2 regions of the Gordonia sp. X0973 genome follow, and region 1 is predicted to be linked to the other one. Evidence: riboswitches for the same ligand, from Rfam matches in the RefSeq annotation. Region 1 holds a riboswitch; the other holds the start of a gene.
What was found. Region 1 has a riboswitch for cyclic di-AMP ahead of HUN08_RS03510 (transglycosylase family protein). Riboswitches for the same ligand answer to the same signal wherever they lie in the genome.

Region 1 (10,818 bases):
CGTCGGCGGCATTCGCGGCGAGTTCGACGAAGAGCCGGTCGCGGTACCCGACGGCGGCGAGGTCGGCCTCGGCGCGGGCGTCCTCGACCAGGCGCGTCGGCGAGGCCCGCCATGCGTCGAGGACCGCGGTGCGCAGCCGGTCGACGTCGGCGGCGAGGACGTGGCGCATCACTCCGCCGCGGCGAACACCTCGAGGACGCCGTCGTCATACGGATCGAATAGCGGCGTCGAGACGGAGGGGCGGGCCACCACGTCCGAGTGCGCACCACAGCCGTACTCGGCCGAGACCACGTGGCCGTCGGCGGAATACTCGTTGGCGCAGACGCCGAAGGCCTGCCGCAGGGCACCGGCCAACGGCAGGTAGAAGCCGCAGTCGGCGCAGTTGTGCCGCGCGGCCTGCGCCATCGCCGACGCCGGGCCGTATTCGCCGTCGTACCAGCGCTGGGCGGCGTCGTCGCGACCCTCCCGGCTCAGCACCCGCTTGCGGCCCAGGCCGATCTCGCCGTCGAGGGCCTCGGCGTCACCGCCGTCGACCTGGTTGGGCACCAGGCGCGGGTCGTCGGTCTCCGCGGCCAGCTGGTCGCCGGGACCCAGGTCGCCCGCGGCGAGTCGTTCCGACCACGGCACCCAGGCGGGGGCCAGCAGGGCGCCGTCGCCGGGTAGCAACACCACTTCGCTGACCGTCACCCCGTCCGGGCCGTCGTCATCCGACGCCGCCGCCACGACGGCGCACCAGCGCCACCCGCGGTAGCCGGGCACGTCCGCGGTGAAGTAGTGCGCGACGGAGTTGTCGTCCTCCACGACGGCCTCGATGTGGTCGCCGGGCTCACCGCCATCGGTCACGATGGCGGCCCGGGCCAGGTCAACGGCCGCGCGGAGCAAGTCAATCTGGGCTGTGAGACTCACCCCTCCAGTGTGCCTCACCACTGCTGGGCGTGGCACGCCCACCCTCGCGTCGGGCGATAGGGAAGAATTGGGGGCGTGAGTCTAGGCAGGCGCCCGAGGTCGGGTCGTACCCATCCCGGCGCGCGGAACTATCCGACGCCCGGCGATCCGGCGACCCCCGACGTCGAGACCGCCTACCTGAACGACGCGCATGCGACGCAGAATCCGCACCTCCCGCCGCTGGGCCCGACGCCGACACCGTCGACCGAGCCCTTCGACAGGCCGACGTACCCCGACGAGCAGGTCAAGCCCGGTCTCACCCGACGGGCGGCCCGCGGCGGCAAGCGCCTGACGAGTCGGGGCATCAACACCATCGCCCGGGCGGCCACCGCCGACGGTGCCGATCGCTCCGGGCTCACCGCGCTGACCATTCCCGTCGTCGCCAACGCTGCGGTGGACGCCGCCATGGCCGTCGCCCTGGCCAACACCCTGTTCTTCGCCGCGGCCAGCGGGTCGGAGGGCAAGGTCGGGCTCTACCTGCTGCTCACGATCGCGCCGTTCGCCCTGATCGCGCCGCTGATCGGGCCGCTCCTGGACAAGTTGCAGCACGGCCGCCGCATCGCGATGGCCGGCACCTTCGTCGCCCGGGCCGTCCTCGCGGTCCTCATCATCACGAACTACGAGTGGAACACGGCCACCCAGCAGCTCGAATACGACCCGTGGATCCTGTACCCGTGTGCCCTCGGCCTGCTGGTGATGTCCAAGTCGTTCGGGGTGCTCAAATCCGCCGTCACCCCGCGCGTGGTCCCGCCCAGCATCGACCTGGTGCGCGTCAACTCCCGCCTCACCACCTTCGCCCTGATCGGCGGGACGATGGTCGGCGGCGCCCTCGCCGCCGCCTTCGAGATGCTGCTGGGCACCTGGCTGCCGATGCACTGGCCGGGCGGGATGATCCTGCTCATCGTCATCGCCTGCGCCGGCGCCTACTTCTGCATGAAGATCCCGTCGTGGGTCGAGGTCACCGCGGGCGAGATCCCGACCACGCTCACCTATCGCGAGCAGCCCAAGCCCGAGATCAGCGCGCGGGAACGGGCGCGGCGCGCGGGTGCGCTCATCTCCAAGACGATCCGTCAGCCCCTCGGGCGCAACGTCGTCACCGGGCTGTGGGGCAATGCGACGATCCGCATCCTCACGGGCTTCCTCACCCTGTTCGTCGCGTTCTACGCCCGCAACCAGCACGATCTCGACGGGTGGAAGCAGATGGCCATGCTCGGCGCCGTCGGTGCGGCCGCGGGCGTCGGCAACGTCGTCGGAAACGGTGCGGGCACCCGGTTGCGGCTGACCAATCCGCCGCAGATCACCGTGTGGGTGGTCGCGGCCTGCCTGGTCTCCTCGGTGGTGACGGTGATCCTGCCGTCGCTCATCACCGCCACGATCACCGCCTTCATCGCCTCGGGCGGATCGGCGATCGGCAAGGTCTGCGTCGACTCCTCCATCCAGTCCGATCTGCCCGAGGCCTCGCGCGCCTCGGCGTTCGGCCGCTCGGAGACGGTGCTGCAGCTCGGGTGGGTGTTCGGCGCGACCCTCGGTGTGCTGATCGCCAAGACGACGATGCAGATCGGCTTCGGCGCCGTATCCGCCCTGCTGGCCCTCGGCCTCGCACAGACCTTCCTGACCAGCCGCGGGCGCACCCTGATCCCCGGATTCGGCGGCGGCCACCGTCCCGAGGTGGCACCGCCGACGATGGCGACCGAGGTCATGCACCGCGACCCCGCGCCGCGGAGTCGCCCGCACACCCCGCCGGAACGTCACCCGCAGCCGCCCGGGCCCACGAACGCGCCCACCCGCCGGTTCGGACCAGGAGCCCCGTGAACCTCACCTCGTCGGAAAAGAAGACCATCGCGCTGATCGGCGCCGCCGTGCTCCTCTACGGCGCGCTCATCGTCGGCGCGGCCGCCCTGTGGGCGTCGCGCACCACCGTCGACGAACGGCCCTTCGCCGAGCTGTCGACGAGCGGAAAGCAGTTCGCCCGGGCTTACCCGACCGTGCTGTGCGACTACGAGAAGAAGCACTGCGACGGCGACTTCCTGCGGGTCGACCCGAACCGTGTGACCCGGTTCCCGGTCCCGATCGGGCAGACCCTGTCCATCCGGTTGTCCGACGAGGTCTCCGGCGACCCCTGGTCGATCATCGCGCAGTACGTCACGCCGAACGGATCGCAGCTGCTACTCAAGAACTTCGCGCCCAAGACCGGGACGCAGATTCTGCGCCTGGCGTCGACGCGCACCCACGTGTTGATCAACGTGCAGATCAACCTGCCGGCCAAGCTGCTGGTCCGCGACTCCGACTACGAGTTGGCCACCCGCGGACTCATCGCCGTGAACACCATCCCCGAGGGGGAGAAGGCGCTGTTGGACGCCTATGACAAGGCGGCGACCGGCAAGGAGCCCAAGCAGCGGCAGGTGGACGACGTCACCGAATTCACGACGTTGCGCTGACCCGGCGGCGCCGGACTCAGTGGTGGTCGAGTTCGCGCGCCACGGCGCGGACGACCTCGGCGATGCGCTGCGAGGTCTTGCGGTCGGGGTAGCGGCCCTGCCGCAGCGCCGGTTGCACCTTGCCCTCGAGCAGGGTGATGAGGTCGGCGACCATGCCGTGCAACTCGTCGGGAGAGTGCCGCTTGACGTCGTCGCGCTCGCGCGCCGCCTCGCGGGTGTTCTTCGCGACGCTGGGCGCGGGTTCGAGCACGGTGACGCTCAACGCCTGCGGGCCGCGGCGGCCGGCGGCCATGCCGAACTCGACGCGCTGCCCCGGCTTGAGCGACTCCACCCCGTCCGGCAGCGCCGACGAGCGGACGTAGACGTCCTCCCCGTCGGGCTGCGAGAGGAATCCGAATCCCTTCTCGGGGTCGTACCACTTCACCTTGCCGGTCGGCACAGTGCTCACCTTTACCTTCACACCACGAAAAAGGCGCCCTACCCGATCCTCGCGGGCAAGACGCGGCCTTATCGGTCATGGTACCGCGTGTGGACTAGCGTGGGGAGCATGGGCACGGACACCGGCAAGCGGACGTCGAAGGCGGTATTCGGATTCGGCGTCGGGCTTTTTCTCCTCGGCCTGCTCGCGGTCGGCGCGCTCTACCTGGTGCCCGCCGTGTGGTCGGGACACACCGCTCCGACCTCGGTGTATCTGATCGCGATGTGTACCCCGGTCGGACTGCTGCTAGCGATCGCCGGCGCGGTCGCCCAGGGGCGCAGACAGTGAGATCGCCGTCGATGGAGCCGGCCGATTCCGCCGACGCGCTGCGTCGGGCGTTCAGCTGTTTCCCGACCGGCGTCGTCGCCGTCTGCGCGCATCGCGACGGCACCGAGTTCGTCGGGATGGCGGCCAGCTCCTTCTCGACGGTGTCGCTCACTCCCCCGTTGGTGTCGGTGTGCGTGCAGAACTCGTCGCGCACCTGGCCGCTCCTGCGGGACCGTTCCACGGTCGGGGTGAGCGTCTTCGCCCACGACCAGGCACAGTTGTGCCGACAGCTCGCCGGTCCCGCCGCGCAGCGCTTCGCCGACGTCGAACTGCTGGCCTCCGACGACGGTGCCCTCTTCGTCGACGGCGCCGCGGCACACCTGGCGTGCGAGCTGCACGCGGAGTATCCGGCGGGCGACCACACGGTGGTACTGCTGCGCATCCGCTCGCTGGCCGCCAATCCCGAGGTGGACCCGCTGGTGTTCCACGCCAGTACCTTCCGGGCGTTCGAGGCGCCGCCGATAGCCACCACTCACACCAGGTGACCCGCACCACTGCCCGACTGTGACCTTCATCACATCACGAATCGATAACAAGAAGGACACGAACCGGGATTCAGTCCCTGAACTGGGAGAACTCCCAATCGAGCCCGTTTCACCGCTTCTGACCATGTCAACGAGTCTCCGCGTTCGAGTAGGAAGCGGCGGCGCGAGCCCGTAATCTCGTCGTTGGCCGCCACTAGGGGGCCTGCAGTACCGACGCAGCCGATCGCGCCGAGCCTCGTTCCACCGGCCGCGTCGTCCCGTACCAAAACAGATATTCAGGAACGAGGACGGGGGACCCACCTCCGTTAGGAACGGTTTCCGACCGGCATCCGCCACCGGATTCCTTGGGGTGTAGCCGCACGACGCTCGCGTCGCGGCGGCCGGGCAACCTCTCGCTCGAACCCGACAGCTGACTTCGTAGGCGCGTGGAGAGAGGAAACATCACTATGTCCGGACGTCATCGCAAGCAGACGACCTCTTCGACCTCCAAGACCATCGCCAAGGTGGCTCTCACCTCTGCCGTCATCGGCGGCGGCGCTGCCCTCATCAACGGTGCGACGGCCAACGCGGCCACCGACGCCGAGTGGGACCACGTCGCGGCCTGTGAGTCGGGCGGCAACTGGGCCATCAACACCGGCAACGGCTACCAGGGCGGCCTGCAGTTCTCGCCGAGCACCTGGGCGGCCCACGGCGGCACCCGCTACGCCCCCACCGCCGATCAGGCCACCAAGGAGCAGCAGATCGCGATCGCCGAGCACGTGCTCGCGACCCAGGGCCGTGGCGCCTGGCCGGTCTGCGGCACCGGGCTCTCCAGTGCGACTCCTCGCGACCCCGGCACCTCGCCGCTGAAGCTGAAGAAGAAGCAAAAAGAGGCCACCGCGCTGAAGCAGACCCCCAAGGCCAAGAGCGACAAGGACGTTCGCGACCAGGTCGACGGCGTCGTGAAGGCCCGCGAGAAGAAGGGCCAGATCGACCCGACCGTCGCCAACATCTGGAATGCCGCCAAGGCGAGCGGCTACAAGTTGGACCAGGGTCAGGTCGACCTCTACAACAAGCACAAGGGCCAGCTGCCCGGCGTCAACTGAGACGTCTGGGCAACCAGCCGAAAACAGCGGCCCCGCACATGGTGCGGGGCCGCTGTTCTTGTTCTCCGGTCCGATCAGGTGTTGATGACGGTCCGCGGGTTCGTGTAGAGCAGGTCGTCGGCCGACAGGGGCAGTTCGGTGCTGCCGAACGGCGACAGTGCACCAGCCAAGCCGGAGGCGAACTCGGACACGGCGTGCTCGCCGTCCGGGTAGGGCCACCCGTTGTCGACATAGCGCACTTTGGACTCTTCGACGATCTGCTCGACGTCGGCGACGATTTCGTTCTGGCTCACGCCGCTCATTGTGCCATGCGGCCCAACCGGCGGTCGATGAACCCGCGCAACCCCTGCCCGTAAACTCGTGGCGTGAGTGCCCCCGACCAGCCGACGAGCCGCCTGGACCGCGTGCTGGCCGCGCGCCCCGACGACGAACTGGTCGACCTGCTGCGCGCCCGCCCCGATCTCGCCTCCCCGCCCCCGAACGGCACCGGGGTCCTCGCGCAGCGCGCCATGTCGGCCGGGTCGATGAACCTGATCGGCGAGAACCTCGACCTCCTGCACGCGGCCGTGCTCGAGACCCTCGTCGACGCGGACCACCCTCTCCGCACCGCCGACGTCCGGCGCGCGTTGAAGGGGCGGGCCGCCCGGGCCGACGTCGACGCGCGGATCGCCGATCTGGTGGCCTGGGCGGTGGTGTGGGAGGCCGACGACGGGCTCCACGTCGCCGGGCACACGCCCGCGGCCCTGCCGTGGCGGGCGCGCCACCTCACGACCGAGGCCGCCACCCGCACCCCCGAGCAGTGGCGCGAACTGCTCGACGGGCTCGCCGACGGACCGCGCGAGGTGCTGACCGCCCTGGCCACCGGGCCGAGCGTCGGGATGACTCGCGACGCCGGGCCCGACGCCGATCCGACCCGCCCGGTCCCGATCCTGCTCGCCGCCGGCCTCATCTCCCCGGTCGACCACCAGCTGGTGGAGATCGAGCCCACCGTCGCGCAGCTGGTGCGCGGCGAGCCGCTGCTGCGCGTCGACGACCTGAACCCCCCTCCCCTCTCCGCGTCGGATCGGCCGGGACTGCCCGGCGGCGCGAAAGCGCTCTCCGCGACCGCCGCCGGGGCGGCGCTGGAGCTGCTGCGCGAGACCGGCGACGTGCTGACCGGTTTGGGGCGCGCACCGGCACCGGAGTTGAGCGCGGGCGGCATCGGGATCCGCGAGTTGCGCCGCGTCGCCAAGGACGCCGGACTCGACGCGCGCCGCGTCGGGCTGATCGTCGAACTCTGCGCGCGCGAACAGCTGCTCGACGTCGGCGTGCCGGACCCCGAGCCGGCCGGATACGACGGGGGGAACGTGTGGGCGCCGACGATCGCCGCCGATTCCTGGTCCCACCAGTCGCCCGCGCGCAAGTGGGCGTCGCTGGCATCCGCGTGGCTGGGCCTGCCCAACCGTGCGTGGCTGATCGGCGAACGCGACTCGGAGGGCACCGTGATCGGGGCGCTGACCCGCGCCTCCCCCGATCCCGCCGCCCGACGGGAACGCCTCCTGATATTGACCGCCCTCGACGCCGCCGGCCACGGCGTCGCCCCCGACGTCGACGCCCTCGTGTCCCACCTGTTGTGGCTGCGCCCCCGCCTGCGCCGGCGCCTGACCCGGCACACCGTCGCTCAGACGCTGCGCGAGGCCACCGAGGTGGGCCTGGTAGCCCACGGGGCGCTTACCGACGTCGGCCGGTTGCTCCTGTCCGACGTGCCGCGCGAGGAACTCACCGCCGCGATGGACGCCGCTCTGCCCGAGCCGGTCGACCACTTCCTGGCCCAGGCCGACCTCACCCTGATGGTTCCCGGTCCGATGACCCCCGAGCTCGCGGCCGAGGTGGCGCTGGTCGCCGAGCTGGAGTCGGCCGGGGCCGCCTCGGTGTACCGCGTCACCGAGAACAGCGTGCGGCGGGCGCTGGACGCCGGGCGCACCGGGGCCGAATTGAACGCGCTGTTCACCAGTCATTCGTCGACGCCGGTTCCGCAGGCCCTCACCTACCTGATCGACGACGTCGCGCGTCGGCACGGCACGTTGCGCGTCGGCGTCGCCTCGTCGTTCGTCCGCTGCGACGACCCGGCCACGATGACCGCCGTCCTGCGCACCAAAGAGGCCGACGCGCTGGCCCTGCGCCCACTCGCACCGACCGTGCTGATCTCACCGGCACCGCTGCGCGACGTCCTCGAGGCGCTGCGCGGCGCCGGGTTCGCCCCAGCGGCCGAGGACTCGTCGGGCGCCCTGGTCGACCTGCGCTCGACGGGCAGCCGGATCAACTCCCGTCGCCGCGGCGGTGCCGGTACCCACAATGGGGCGCGAGTGCCCGACGACCAGCTCGAGGGGGTGGTCGCCCGCATGCGCACGGCCGACGCGGCCGGGAAGCCACTGCGCGGCGGCACCGCGGTACGCGCGACCGGCGGCGCCAGCGGCGGCGAATCGGTGTCGGCCCTCATCGGGCTGGCGATGCGCACCGGCCGACAGCTGCGCGTCGACTATGTCGACTCGCACGGCAAGGCCACGCGCCACGTCGTGAAGGCCCGACTCCTGCGCGCCGGCCGGCTCATCGCATCGGAGCTGCCGTCGGGCAACGAGGTCGAGCTGTCGGTGCATCGCATCACCACCGTGGAACTCCTCGACTGATCGTGGACAATGGTCGGGTGACCGACGGACCATTGATCGTGCAATCGGACAAGACCCTCCTCTTGGAGGTCGACCATCCGGGTGCCCCCGCGGCTCGTGCGGCCATCGCGCCGTTCGCCGAGTTGGAGCGCGCCCCGGAGCACGTGCACACCTACCGGGTGACCCCGCTGGCGCTGTGGAACGCCCGCGCCGCCGGGCATGACGCCGAGCAGGTCGTCGACGCGCTGGTCACGCACTCGCGCTACGCGGTACCCCAACCCCTGTTGATGGACATCGTCGACACGATGGGTCGCTTCGGCCGGCTTCAGCTGGTCAAGCACCCGGCGCACGGCTTGACGCTGGTCAGCCTGGATCGCGCGGTCCTCGAAGAGGTGCTGCGGAACAAGAAGGTCTCCCCGATGCTCGGCGCGCGCCTCGACGACGACACCGTCATCGTGCACCCGTCCGAGCGGGGGCGGCTCAAGCAGATCCTGTTGAAGATCGGGTGGCCGGCCGAGGACCTGGCCGGATACGTCGACGGCGAGGCGCACCCGATCGAGTTGGACCAAACCGACTGGGAGTTGCGCGACTACCAGGCGTTGGCGGCAGAGTCGTTCTGGGCCGGCGGCTCGGGGGTCGTCGTCCTGCCGTGTGGCGCGGGCAAGACGATGGTCGGCGCCGCCGCGATGGCGAAGGCCGGGGCGACCACCCTGATCCTGGTCACCAACACCGTCGCCGGGCGGCAGTGGAAGCGCGAACTGATCGCGCGCACCTCGCTGACCGAGGAGGAGATCGGCGAATACTCCGGCGAGCGCAAGGAGATCCGGCCGGTGACCATCGCCACCTACCAGGTGATGACGCGCAAGTCGAAGGGCGAATACCGCAACCTCGACCTGTTCGACTCCCGCGACTGGGGACTCATCATCTACGACGAGGTGCATCTGCTGCCCGCGCCGGTCTTCCGTATGACCGCCGACTTGCAGTCCCGCCGCCGTCTGGGCCTGACCGCCACGCTCGTCCGCGAGGACGGCCGGGAGGGCGACGTGTTCAGCCTCATCGGGCCGAAGCGGTTCGACTCGCCGTGGAAGGACATCGAGGCGCAGGGGTGGATCGCGCCGGCCGAATGCGTCGAGGTGCGCGTCACGCTCACCGATTCCGAGCGGCTCACCTACGCCGTCGCCGACAACGACGAGAAGTACAAGCTGTGCTCCACCGCGCACACCAAGGTCAACGTCGTGAAATCGATTCTCGACCGGCATCCGGGCGCGCCGACGCTGATCATCGGCGCCTACCTCGACCAGCTGGAGGAACTCGGGGAGGCACTCGACGCGCCCGTCATCCAGGGGTCGACGAAGACCAAGGAGCGCGAGGCCCTGTTCGACGCCTTCCGCCGCGGCGAGATCGGGCGGCTGGTCGTGTCGAAGGTCGCGAACTTCTCCATCGATCTACCCGAGGCGTCCGTGGCGGTGCAGGTGTCGGGGACGTTCGGTTCGCGCCAGGAGGAGGCGCAGCGCCTCGGCCGGCTCCTGCGGCCCAAGAGCGACGGCGGGCAGGCGCACTTCTACTCGGTGGTCTCGCGCGACACCCTCGACGCCGACTACGCCGCGCACCGCCAGCGCTTTCTCGCCGAGCAGGGCTATGCCTACCGGATCGTCGACGCCGACGACATCGTGGGGCCGGCCATCGGCGACGGCGGATTGGACTCACCGTGAAATCGAACGAACGCGTCTTCCGTATCCCGGTGGCCAGCGTGTACCCGCACTACGTGGCGAAGGCCGAGAAGAAGGGCCGCACCGCGGCCGAGGTCGACGAGATCATCTTCTGGCTGACCGGCTACGACGAGACCGGGTTGCGCAAAGTCCTCGACGACGAGGTCAGCTTCGCCGACTTCTTTGCCGATGCGCCGGCGTTCAACCCCGACTCCTCGCTGATCACCGGCAGTATCTGCGGCTACAAGGTCCAGGAGATCGAGGACCCGCTCATGCGCAAGATCCGTTACCTCGACAAGCTCGTCGACGAACTGGCCAAGGGCAAGGCGATGGAGAAGATCCTGCGCTCGTGATCGCCAGCGACCTCACAGCAACGACTGTTAGCATTTCGTAACGAAATCGAGTCCTTGCCATCGTAAACCGGGGGCTCGCCGACGAAATCAGAGGTAGACACCATGCGTCCCACCGCTCTTTCCGTATCCCTGGCCCTGCCCGTGGCCGCCGCCGCGACCATCGCGCTGGGAGTGGCGCCCGTGCACGCCGACGGCAGCATCGGCGGCCTCGACACCGGCAGCGGCTCGTCGGACAACACCCCGAAGCACTACGGCAAACTCGGCCGAAAGGACGCCCCCAACGGGGTCCGATCGATCAACACGTGGGTCTACTCGCCGAGCCGGGCGGCCAACGGCGCCTACCGCGTCGGATC
Region 2 (10,818 bases), 1.5 Mb from region 1:
GGGGGCCGCGCCGGCCGAACTCGACGGGCTCGCCGAGGCGATGCTCGCCCATGCGACGCGGGTCGACCTCGCGGGTACCGCGATCGACATCGTCGGCACCGGCGGCGACCGCTCCCACACCGTCAACATCTCGACGATGACCTCGATCGTCGTCGCGGCGGCCGGGATCCCCGTCGTCAAGCACGGGAACCGGGCGGCCTCCTCCAAGAGCGGCGGGGCCGACGTCCTCGAAGCGCTCGGGGTGACGATCAACCTGGGCGCCGACGCGGTGGTCCGATGTGTGGCCGAGGCGGGTATCGCCTTCTGCTTCGCCCCGGTGTTCCACCCGGCATTCCGTTTCACCGGACCGCCCCGTAAGGAACTCGGCGTCCCCACCGTGTTCAACGTGCTGGGACCGCTCACCAACCCGGCTCAGCCGCGCGCCGGGCTCATCGGGTGCGCCTTCGCCGATCTCGCGCCGGTTCTCGCGCAGACCTTCGCCGACCGCGGGTCGTCGGTGCTGGTGGTCCGCGGCGACGACGGCCTCGACGAGCTGACGACGACCAGCACCTCGACCATCTGGCAGGTCGTCGACGGGGTCGTGACCGAGCATCACATCGATCCGCAGGCCGATCTCGGCATCGACCGCGTCGAGCTGTCCGCACTGCAGGGCGGGGATGCACAGGACAACGCGGTGGTCGCGCGCGATCTGTTCGCCGGCGCGGTCGGCCCGGTGCGCGACGCCGTGCTGCTCAACGCCGCCGGTGCGCTGGTCGCCGCCGAGCAGACGGCGCCGATGACCCGCGACGACCTCGTCGCGGCGCTCGCCGCGGGAATGACGCGGGCCGCCCACGCGATCGATTCGGGGGCCGCCGCACAGATCCTCGAGCGCTGGGCCACGGTGAGCGGCGAGCTGGCGCAGGACTGAAGCGGCTATTCGCCGACGGAGAAGCCCGCCTCGGTCTCGCTGCTCGCATAGCTGCGGAAGGCGATATGGGTCGTGGTGCGGGCGACCCCGGGCAGCCGGTTGATCCGGTTGGTGACGACTTCGGCGACCTGCTCGTGGTCGCGGACCCGGACCTTGGCGATCAGGTCGACGTCACCCGCGCAGGAGTACACCTCGGTGACTCCGTCGATGTCGGCGACGTCCTGGGCGGTCTCCGGGATCGAATGGACGTCTGCGGTGATCAACACGAAAGCGGTCAGCATGGGACCAAGGGTAGTCATCGGTGCCCCGCGGGTTCTCGGCTTCGCCCGTCGGTAGTCTCCCGACTCCGCGCCGCACGGGCCCGGACGGCCCATCCCTCCCAGCCGCAGGCGCTGAACCGGGGCAGTGCCAGGCCGCCCGACGCGTCGACGATCCGGGCATCGGCCGCGGTGATCCAGCGGTAGACGAGCGCGGCCTCCTCGGGGGCCGCGCCGTGGAGCGGCCCGGCGGAGGGGATCACCGTCTCCGCGGCCGCGATCACGGCCTCGACGACGGGCATCGGCGGGGTGTGTGCGTCCGCGGTACCCGCGCCAGCCAGCCGGCCGTGGCGGACCACCGCGAACCGCCACCCGCCGGCGGGCCCGGGCCGGGCCACGACGAACTGCTCGAGGTCGCACAGCGCCCGGAGCCGGTGGCACCGGGCGAGTGCGGCCACCACCGCGGCGAGACTGTCGCGGTGGCGCGCGGCGGTCTCGAAGTGCTCGGCCTCGGCGGCCGCGGCGACCGTCGCGGCCAATTCGTGCAGTGCGGCGTCCGAGCGTCCCGCGACGACGTCCAGGGCGGCGCGCACCCGGGGGAGGTAGTCGGTCACCGACTCGGGAATCGGGCTGGCCGCGGCGCAGTCGCCGGGACCGGCCCGGGTCGCCGGGACGGCAGTCGAGGAACTTGGCCCGCGCACCGGCCCCGCCGTCGGAGATACCGGTCTCGTCGTCGGAGATACGGAGTGGGGCGGGCACCAGTGGTAGTCCCGGCGCGCGCCCAGGCGGGTGGTGCAGGACCGCAGACCGGTCGCTCGCGTGAGTGCATCGGCCACGGCCTGTGCGGTGGCCCGCTGCGGGATCGGTCCGATCGATGTCGGCTCGCCCAACGGGCCGGGCTCCGGACGCGCGGACCGGCCGACGGTGAAGCGCGGGAAGCGCTCCTCGGTGAGCGAGACCCACCAGCCGCGCCTGGGTTGGGTCGAGCGCCGGTTGTAGGCGGGGTTGTGCGCGGCGAGCAACCGCAGTTCGCGGACCCCGGCTTCCAGGTCGTGGGCGCAGACCACGTGGTCGACCCTGCTCGACAACGCCACCATCTCCGCGATCCGGGGGCGGGAATCCCCGGCGAAGTAGGACCGGACCCGGCGGCGGAGGTCCACCGCGGTGCCGACGTACAGCACCTCGTCGCCGCATCCGCGGAACAGATAGACACCCGGCGCGCGCGGCACGCGGTCGGCGAGATGGCGTTTGGCCCGTTGCGCGGGGGTGGCCCGCGGGAGGAAGTCCAACAGTTCGGCAAAGGTGCCGACGCCCCGGTTCCCGATGCGTTCGAGCAGGCCGTGCAGGACGTCCACCGTCGCCCGTGCGTCGTCGAGGGCCCGGTGCGTCGGAGTCGTCGTCGCGTCGAAGAGCGCGGCCAGCGCCGACAGCCGAACAGCGGGGGCCTCCTCGCGGGTCAGGACGCGGCGCGCCAGCGCCACGGTGCACAGCGTCGCGGGGAAGTGCCAGTCGAGTCCGAGGCGGTTTGCCGACGCGGTGAGGAAGCCGAGGTCGAAGCGGGAGTTGTGTGCGACGAGCACGCTGCCGCGGGCGAACTCGAGAAAGGCGGGCAGGACCTCGCCGATCGTGGGTGCCGCGACGACCATCGCCTCGGTGATCCCGGTCAGCGTCACGATCTCCGTCGGGATCGGACGTCCCGGGTCGACCAGCGTCGCGAATTCTCCGACGACCTCGCCGCCGCAGATCCGCACCGCGCCGATCTCGGTGATCGCGTCACGTTCCGGGCTGCCGCCGGTGGTCTCCAGGTCGACGACGACGAACGGCGTGGTGGCCAGCGACTGGTCGATTCCGCCGTGGACGCTGGCCGACATCTCCGCCGCCTCGGCGGCGGTCGGCGGTCGGCGGTGCGATCCGTGCCCGCGCGACCGGCCGGCCCGGTCGCGGTTCGCCGGCCCGGGCAGCCCGACACCGGGCAAACCCACGTCGGCGAACGACAGCTGCTCGGCGGTGCGGTCGGAGTCCATGTTGCGAACGCTAGTTCGAGGGTCGGACAACGCCGGGGAGGGCGCGGCAGAGGTTCATCGGCCGGGGCTTGTCAGGGGTCGCCGTTAGCGTCCTGTTATCGGCTCCGCGAGGCCGTCCAGCGCCCATCCGGCGGTGTCGCGGGACCGGGGAACTCCCGGTGAATACGAGGGGAACCGCTCGAAAACAGCTTGACAGGACGAGATGAGATGGAGATCACATGAGGATCGATTGCGAGAGCTGCCCGGGCCGCCCGGCGGCCTGCGACGGCTGCATGATGTCGGTACTGGTTGGTGCCGATGCGGCACCTCACCCTGGGGAAACACCCAGGGTGGCAACGGTGGCCGAACAGCGCGCCGACCTGCTGGTGGCCATCGCCAATCTTCGGGAAGCGACGCTCGTCACATCCGCCGAGGCCAGGGCCGCGCAGGGGCGGATCGTCCCACGTGAGGGTGGTTCGAGCGAACGGTTTCTCACCATCGTTCGCGCAGGGTAAAGTTTGGCGCTGGCTCACCGTCGCAAAGAAATCTGCGGAAGTGTTGGACATCGGCTCCACGTTTTCGTAACCTTTTTGAGACATTGCGGAACGTCACGCTTCAACAGAAGTGATCCGCGGGAGTCAATCGCTGAGTCACCCCGCAGGGGTGAACCGGGGACCCACCTGGGCCGCAAGGCCCGCAACGGGGTGAATCGCCGCGCCTGAACAGCTCGTCAGGCAACGCGTAGGGCATCTTCCAGCCCGAACCCGACAGCTAACCCGGTAAGCGCAGGGAGATAGAAGGAGACACTTCTCGTGGCCAAACATCGTTTGGAACAGCCGAGCCGCGGCACCAAGGCGGCGAAGGGCGCGGTCATCACCGGCGCCATCGCCATGGGTTCGCTCGCAGCCGGCCAGGCCGCCGCCAGCACGGTCACGTTGCCGCACCTCGGCAACGTCGAACTCGGCGCCCTCGGGGACCAGATCAACAACTCGCGGCACCATGCGACCAAGGGCAAGTCCCTGAAGGTCAAGAAGGCCTCGAAGACCAAGGCTCCGGCGCAGCCCGGCGCGCAGGCCCAGGTCCAGGTGCCCAACGTCGGCACCTTCTCGATCCCGGGCATCGCGCAGAAGGACATCCCCAAGGAACTTCAGCCGAACGTCAAGAAGGCCCCCGGCCTCCTCGGTGCCGTCCGCCAGACCGTCGCCGACAAGGCCGTTCACAACGCGGAGAGCAAGATCGGATCGCCGTACTCCTACGGCTCGGCCGGCCCGAACGCCTTCGACTGCTCGGGCCTGGTCTACTGGTCCTACAAGAAGGCCGGCAAGACCATCCCGCGTGACAGCTACGGCCAGCTCAGCCACGGCAAGGCCATCGCTTACAAGGATGCCAAGCCCGGAGACGTGCTGATCTTCAACGGCGGCAGCCACGCCGGCATCTACATCGGCCACGGTGAGTTCATCCACTCCGAGACCTACGGCGTCCCGGTGCACAAGGCCAAGGTCAAGACCTGGGCTCTTACCGGTGTCCGCCGCTACTGAGCACGACCAGCTTTGAGGTGGCGGGCGTCCCGGGATTGTATTCGCGGGAGGTCCGCCGTTCCTCGTTCTCAGGAGTCAGGACTATGGGAATCGTGAAATCCGTGGAATCGGGCCGTCGGCGCATCGTCGTCACCGCGGCCCTCGTGTGCGCGGTCGCCGCGGCGGGAATCCCCGCCGCCACCGTGACCGCCGCCCCGCCGCGCTCGCCGGGCCAGCTCGTCGCCGACTACAAGAAGCTCAACGACGAGGCCGAGCGCTCCGCCGAGGCGATGCACAACGCGACGATCGAGTACGACAAGCAGAAGGCGATCCTGGATCGCTCGCGCCGCGCCGCGACCGCCGCGCAGCGCAAGCTCGATTCCACCGCCGACCTGCAGCGCCACCTCCAGGGCCGCGTCGACGGTGTGCTGCGCGCCAGCTACCGCGGCGCCCGCGTCAACCGCCTCTACGCGCTGCTGACGAGCGATTCGCCGCAGCAGATGCTCGACCAGATGTCGGCGCTCGACATCATCTCCCGCGACGCGACGCGCAACCTCAACAACCTGACCAAGACGCGTGCGGCCGCCGTGGCAGCCAAGGACGAGTCGGCCAAGGCGACGACCGCGGCCAACACCGCGATCGCCCAGGTGGAGAAGGTCCGCGGCGATCTGCAGGCCAAGCGGGCGACGCTCCAGCTGAAGGCCGTCCAGATCCGCGCGGTCTACCAGTCGATGACCGGCCAGCAGCTCGCCGAGCTGCGGGGGCCCAAGTTCGACTTCAACCCGAACATCGTGCCGAAGGGCACCGCCCCCGAGTTGGTGGCCGTCCAGGCCGCGCTGACCCGGATCGGCGACCCGTACGTCTGGGGTGCCACCGGGCCGAACCAGTTCGACTGCTCGGGTCTGATGGTGTGGTCGTACCGGCAGGCGGGTAAGAGCCTGCCCCGCTCGAGCGAGGCGCAGCTCGGCGCCGGAGTGCCCGTCAGCCGCGACCAGCTCCAGCCCGGCGACCTCATCATCTACTATCCGGACGCCCACCACGTCGGCATGTACATCGGCGACGGCTACGTGATCCACGCCTCGACTTTCGGCGTTCCCGTCAAGGTCGTCCCGATCGACGGGGCCGGTCCGTACCAGGCCGCGCGCCGCGTCTAGCCGTCGAAGTGCGGGCGCGTTGGCTATGCGTCGGCGTCATGCTGGCCACCGTCGGCCTGGTGTCGTCCTGCGGTCGGCCGGCGTCGCCGTCGACGAGTAGCCCCGCCTCGGCGAGTCCCACCGACGTCTTCGAACAGCAGCGGACCGACGGGGTGAACTCCCTGCTCGACAAGCTCGACAAGGCACTCCTGCACGGGCGGCCCGCCGATCTCGATGCCCTGCTGGACCGCTCCGCGTCGAAGACGTTCCGGCAACAGCTGCACGTCGCCCAGGACAATCTCAGTTCGGCCGGAGCCGCTCCGTCTCCCGCTCCCCGGGCCGGCGACCCGGCACCGGTGCGCTACCGGATCTATCAGCACTTCATCGGCAGCGCCGACGCGGAGGAACTGGTGCCGGACGCGGTCGCCAACCGGTTGGCCGCCGAGGGCAGCAGCGACAACTGGGTCTCGCCGGTGCGACTGCGGTTCGCGCTCGGCGGTACCGGCGCTCCCGGACTCGACGAACCCGAGATCGAGATCGACACGCCGCTGGTCGTCGCGCGCTACGACGACGAGTGGAAGCTGGTGGGGGACCTGGCACTGTTGGGCCGACCCGCGACGGGGGCCGGGCTGTGGAGCTTCCCCGGAGCGCGGGCGCAGACCGCGCAGACGGCCGGCGGACAGTCCGTGGTGGCCTCCTACCCCCAGTCACGCGACCTCGCCGCGCGGATCACGGCCCTGCTGCCGGACTCGGTGCGCGCGGTGTCGGCGTTCTGGGGGGCCAACTGGCCCCAACGCGCACTGGTGGTGACCGCCGGCACCGACCAGCAGTTCGCCGCGCTCGCCGCCAGTCCGGACTCCGACACCGCCGATGCCGCCGCGGCGACCGTGTACACCGCCCTCGACGTGCCCAACCACACCGTGACCGGGCAGCGGATCGTCTTCACCCCCGCCGCGCGCCTGCTCCCGCCCGCGATGCTCGCCGTCGTCCTGCGCCACGAGTTGAGTCATGTCGCGGTGCGCCTGGCCACCGGCGTCGACACGCCGCTGTGGCTCGCCGAGGGGTTGGCCGAATACGTCGGGCGCAAGGGCAGTTACAGCCGGTTCGACGACGTGGCCCCCGACCTTGCCGCCGCCACGCGCACCGGCACGCCGCCGAGCTGGCCCACCGACGAGGACTTCACCGTAGACTCGCAGCGCGCGGCGCTCGCCTACCAGTCCGCGTGGTCGATCGCCGCCTTCGTCGCGCAATCCCGATCCGAGGACGCATTGCGCAAGATGTACCTGGGGGTGGCGGGGGCCGCCGATCCGGAGGCTGCCAAAATCGCCTTGGCGAGCGCCGTGGGAGTGCCGCAAGGGGAATTGGAGCGTCAGTGGCGGGCATGGGTGCGGAAGCAGTCCGGCGGGTGAGCGGTTCGGCGGCACCGATCGGACGCACCCTGCTGATCACCAACGATTTTCCCCCGCGCCCGGGCGGAATCCAGTCCTACCTGCAGAATCTCGTCGACCTGCTGCCGCCGGAACAGATCGTCGTCTACGCGCCGCGCTGGCGGGGACGCTCACATGTCGAGTTCGACGCGGCGGTGCCGTACACGGTGGTGCGCCACCGGACGACCCTGATGGTTCCGACGCCGCTGGTGGCGCGGCGGGCCGCCCGCCTGGTCCGGGAGCACGACATCGAGAACGTGTGGTTCGGCGCGGCCGCCCCGCTGGCCGTGCTGGCGCCGGTGGTGCGCCGCGCCGGTGCGCGACGCGTGCTGGCCTCCACGCACGGACACGAGGTGGGGTGGTCGATGCTGCCCGTGGCGCGGCAGGTACTGCGGCTGATCGGGGAGGGAACCGACACCGTCACCTTCGTGAGCAAGTACACCCGGGGGCGGTTCGCCGCCGCCTTCGGACGCCACGCCGCCCTGGAGTACCTACCGCCGGGGGTCGACGTCGACCGGTTCCACCCGGACGCCGCGGCCCGCCGCCGCATCCGGGAGCGCCACCAGCTGGGGGACCGGCCGGTGGTCGTCTGTCTGTCCCGCCTGGTGCCGCGCAAGGGACAGGACATGCTGATCCGCGCGTTGCCCGCGATCCGGGAACAGATCCCCGACGCCGCGCTGCTCATCGTCGGCGGGGGACCCTACGCGGAGACCCTGCACGAATTGGCCGCGGTCAGCAGCTGCGCCGACGACATCGTCTTCACCGGATCGGTCCCCGGCGAGGAACTGCCGGACTACCACAACGCCGCCGACGTGTTTGCGATGCCGTCGCGGACCAGGGGCGGCGGGCTCGACGTCGAAGGACTCGGGATCGTCTACCTGGAGGCATCCGCGTGCGGCGTCCCGGTGATCGCCGGCGACTCCGGCGGGGCACCGGAGACCGTGATCCCCGGGCGCACCGGTCTCGTCGTCGACGGTAAGTCGCGACGCCAGATCGCCGACGCCGTGGTCGAGATCCTGTCCGATCGCGCACGGGCGCGACGGATGGGCGCGGCCGGACGCGAGTTCGTCGAGCAGCAGTGGCAGTGGCCGCAGATCGCCGCGCGATTGGTCCGCCTGCTCACCGCCTGACCGGCCGGGTGCCCAGTCGGCGTGCTCTGGGTGCCCACTCGACGTGGTTGGGGTGCCCACTCGGCGGGGTTGGGGTGCCCACTCGGCGGTCAGTGCTGGTAGAGCGCGTCGATGTCGGCGGCGAACTTCTCCGTCACGACGTTGCGCTTGACCTTCAGCGTCGGGGTCAGCTCGCCGGTCTCCTCGGTGAAGTCGACCGGCAGGATGCGGAACTTCTTGATCGCCTCGGCGTGGGACACGGTTTTGTTGGCCTCGTCGACGGCCGTCTGGATCTCGGTGCGCAGCGCCGCGTTGTCGACGAGATCGGCGGTCGGGGTATCGGCGGGGATCCCGGCCCGCGCCTTCCAGGCGGCCAGCGCCTCGGCGTCGAGCGTGATCAGGGCGCCGATGAACGGCTTCTGGTCACCGACGACGAGTGCCTGCGAGACGAGGGGATGCGCGCGGATGACGTCTTCGAGTCCGGCGGGCGACACGTTCTTGCCGCCGGCGGTCACCAGGATCTCCTTCTTGCGGCCGGTGATGGAGAGGAAGCCGTCGCGGTCGACCTTGCCGATGTCGCCGGTGTGGAACCAGCCGTCGGTGATCGCCTCGGCGGTGGCCGTCGGGTTCTTCCAGTAGCCGGCGAAGACGACCCCGCCGGAGAGCAGGATCTCGCCGTCCTCGGCGATCCGGACCGCGTTGCCGGCGATCGGCCGGCCCACCGTGCCCACCTTGACCGCGCCGGGGGTGTTCACCGAGAAGGCGGCGGTGGTCTCGGTCAGGCCGTAGCCCTCGTAGACCGGGATCCCGATGCCGGAGAAGAAGTGACCGAGCCGGGCGCCGAGCGGGGCGCCGCCGGAGATCGCCAGCTCACAGCGGCCGCCGAGGGCGGCGCGCAGCTTCGAGTAGACGAGCTTGTCGAACACGGCGTGGCGAACCCGCAGCGCGATACCGATGCTGCCGCGCTCGCGAGCCGAGTTGTAGGCGATGGCGGTATCGGCGGCGGCGTCGAAGATCTTGCCCTTCCCGTCGTCGTGGGCCTTCTGCTGCGCGGTGTTGAAGACCTTCTCGAACACCCGCGGTACCGAGAGGATCAGGCTCGGACCGAAGGCCCCGAACTCGGGTACCAGGTTGGGGATGTCGTTGTAGAAGCCGACCGACACGCCCGCCCGCATCGCCACGAGGGTGATCGCGTGCGCCAGGACGTGGGCCATCGGCAGGAACATCAGCAGGCGCTTGCCCGGTTGGAGCAATCCCCGCAGCCCGCCGGCGAGCACTCCCTCCACCTCGCTGAGCAGGTTGGCGTGGGTGAGCATGCATCCCTTGGGGCGTCCGGTGGTGCCCGAGGTGTAGATCAGGATCGCCGGATCGTCGGCCCGACGACTGGCCCGCCGGGCGGCCACCTCGTCGTCGGTGACGTCGCGCCCGGCCTCGACGAGGGCGTCGATCGCCCCGGGCCCGCCGTCGACCGGGTCGATGGACCATTGCAGCGCCAACCCGGCCGCGATCTCGGTGCCGGCGATGACCTCGCGGTGTTCGGCGGTCTCGGAAATCAGGGCGTTGGCCTCGGAATCGCTGCAGATCCAGTCGATCTGCGGACCCGAGGAGGTCTCGTAGATGGGTACCGTCACCGCACCGGCGGTCCAGATCGCGAAGTCGATGAGCGGCCACTCGGTGCGCGTCGAGCTCAGCAGCGCGACCCGGTCGCCCGGCTTGATGCCCGCCGCGACGAGGCCCTTGGCGATCGACGTGACGCGGGCGGCGAAATCGGCCGCGGTGAGCGGGAGCCACTGCCCGTCGGCGGCGCGGTCGAGCACGACTGGGTGGTCCGGCGTCTTGGCGGCCAGATCGAAGACGATGTCGGGGCAGGTGGCGGTGTCACCGATGGTGAAGGACGCGGGCACGGAGTACTCGGATGGCAAGAGACTGCCTTTCACGATTGGGACGGTTGGCGCGGACACAATCGTATCGGGGTGGGTCCGCACCGGTGTCCCGCGGGCATGTGTGAAGCTAGAGGAGTGACGAGCATTCAGGTGGCCGACGATACTTTCGTCGCCGCGGCGCCCGAGGCGGCGCGAGAAGCGCTCGGCGATCAATCGCAGTGGCGGCGCTGGTGGCCCGACCTGACCTTGACGGTCGTCGAGGATCGCGGCCCCGCGGGTATTCGGTGGACCGTGGCCGGCCCGGTCGACGGGACGATGGAGATCTGGTGCGAGCCGGTGCTGGACGGATTCGTCCTGCACTACTTCATGCACGGCGAGCCGACCGGCCGCCTGCCGCGACGCGAGCGGGCGCTCTACGATGAGTTGGCCGAGATGAACCGGAATCGTCGCGTGGCCGGCAAGGTGATGGCCTTCGAGGTCAAGCGCCGGTTGGAGCGAGGCCGTGCCGCGGGTGACCCCGCGGTGGCGGCGGAGGCGGAAACAGGAGGGGCGCGTGGCTGACCACACGGCGCAATCCATCGT

Region 2: another riboswitch for cyclic di-AMP. It lies ahead of HUN08_RS10690 (C40 family peptidase); the one in region 1 lies ahead of HUN08_RS03510 (transglycosylase family protein).

Annotation. Positions count from the first base shown of each region.
Region 1 is NZ_CP054691.1:706,530-717,347, reverse strand. Features, by position in the region: gene HUN08_RS03545 (hypothetical protein) at 1-169, opposite strand, end outside; gene HUN08_RS03540 (DUF3027 domain-containing protein) at 169-906, opposite strand; gene HUN08_RS03535 (MFS transporter) at 982-2,757, shown strand; gene HUN08_RS03530 (DUF2771 family protein) at 2,754-3,383, shown strand; gene HUN08_RS03525 (cold-shock protein) at 3,400-3,822, opposite strand; gene HUN08_RS03520 (hypothetical protein) at 3,931-4,149, shown strand; gene HUN08_RS03515 (flavin reductase family protein) at 4,161-4,673, shown strand; cyclic di-AMP (ydaO/yuaA leader) riboswitch at 4,924-5,113, shown strand; gene HUN08_RS03510 (transglycosylase family protein) at 5,120-5,758, shown strand; gene HUN08_RS03505 (hypothetical protein) at 5,833-6,051, opposite strand; gene HUN08_RS03500 (helicase-associated domain-containing protein) at 6,124-8,424, shown strand; gene HUN08_RS03495 (DNA repair helicase XPB) at 8,442-10,115, shown strand; gene HUN08_RS03490 (DUF2200 domain-containing protein) at 10,112-10,465, shown strand; gene HUN08_RS03485 (hypothetical protein) at 10,568-10,818, shown strand, end outside.
Region 2 is NZ_CP054691.1:2,186,823-2,197,640, reverse strand. Features, by position in the region: gene trpD (anthranilate phosphoribosyltransferase) at 1-907, shown strand, start outside; gene HUN08_RS10705 (Lrp/AsnC family transcriptional regulator) at 913-1,188, opposite strand; gene HUN08_RS10700 (DEDD exonuclease domain-containing protein) at 1,203-3,035, opposite strand; gene HUN08_RS10695 (hypothetical protein) at 3,527-3,682, shown strand; cyclic di-AMP (ydaO/yuaA leader) riboswitch at 3,801-3,969, shown strand; gene HUN08_RS10690 (C40 family peptidase) at 3,980-4,705, shown strand; gene HUN08_RS10685 (C40 family peptidase) at 4,849-5,838, shown strand; gene HUN08_RS10680 (hypothetical protein) at 5,877-7,226, shown strand; gene HUN08_RS10675 (glycosyltransferase family 4 protein) at 7,199-8,374, shown strand; gene HUN08_RS10670 (long-chain fatty acid--CoA ligase) at 8,464-10,290, opposite strand; gene HUN08_RS10665 (hypothetical protein) at 10,372-10,797, shown strand; gene HUN08_RS10660 (SRPBCC family protein) at 10,790-10,818, shown strand, end outside.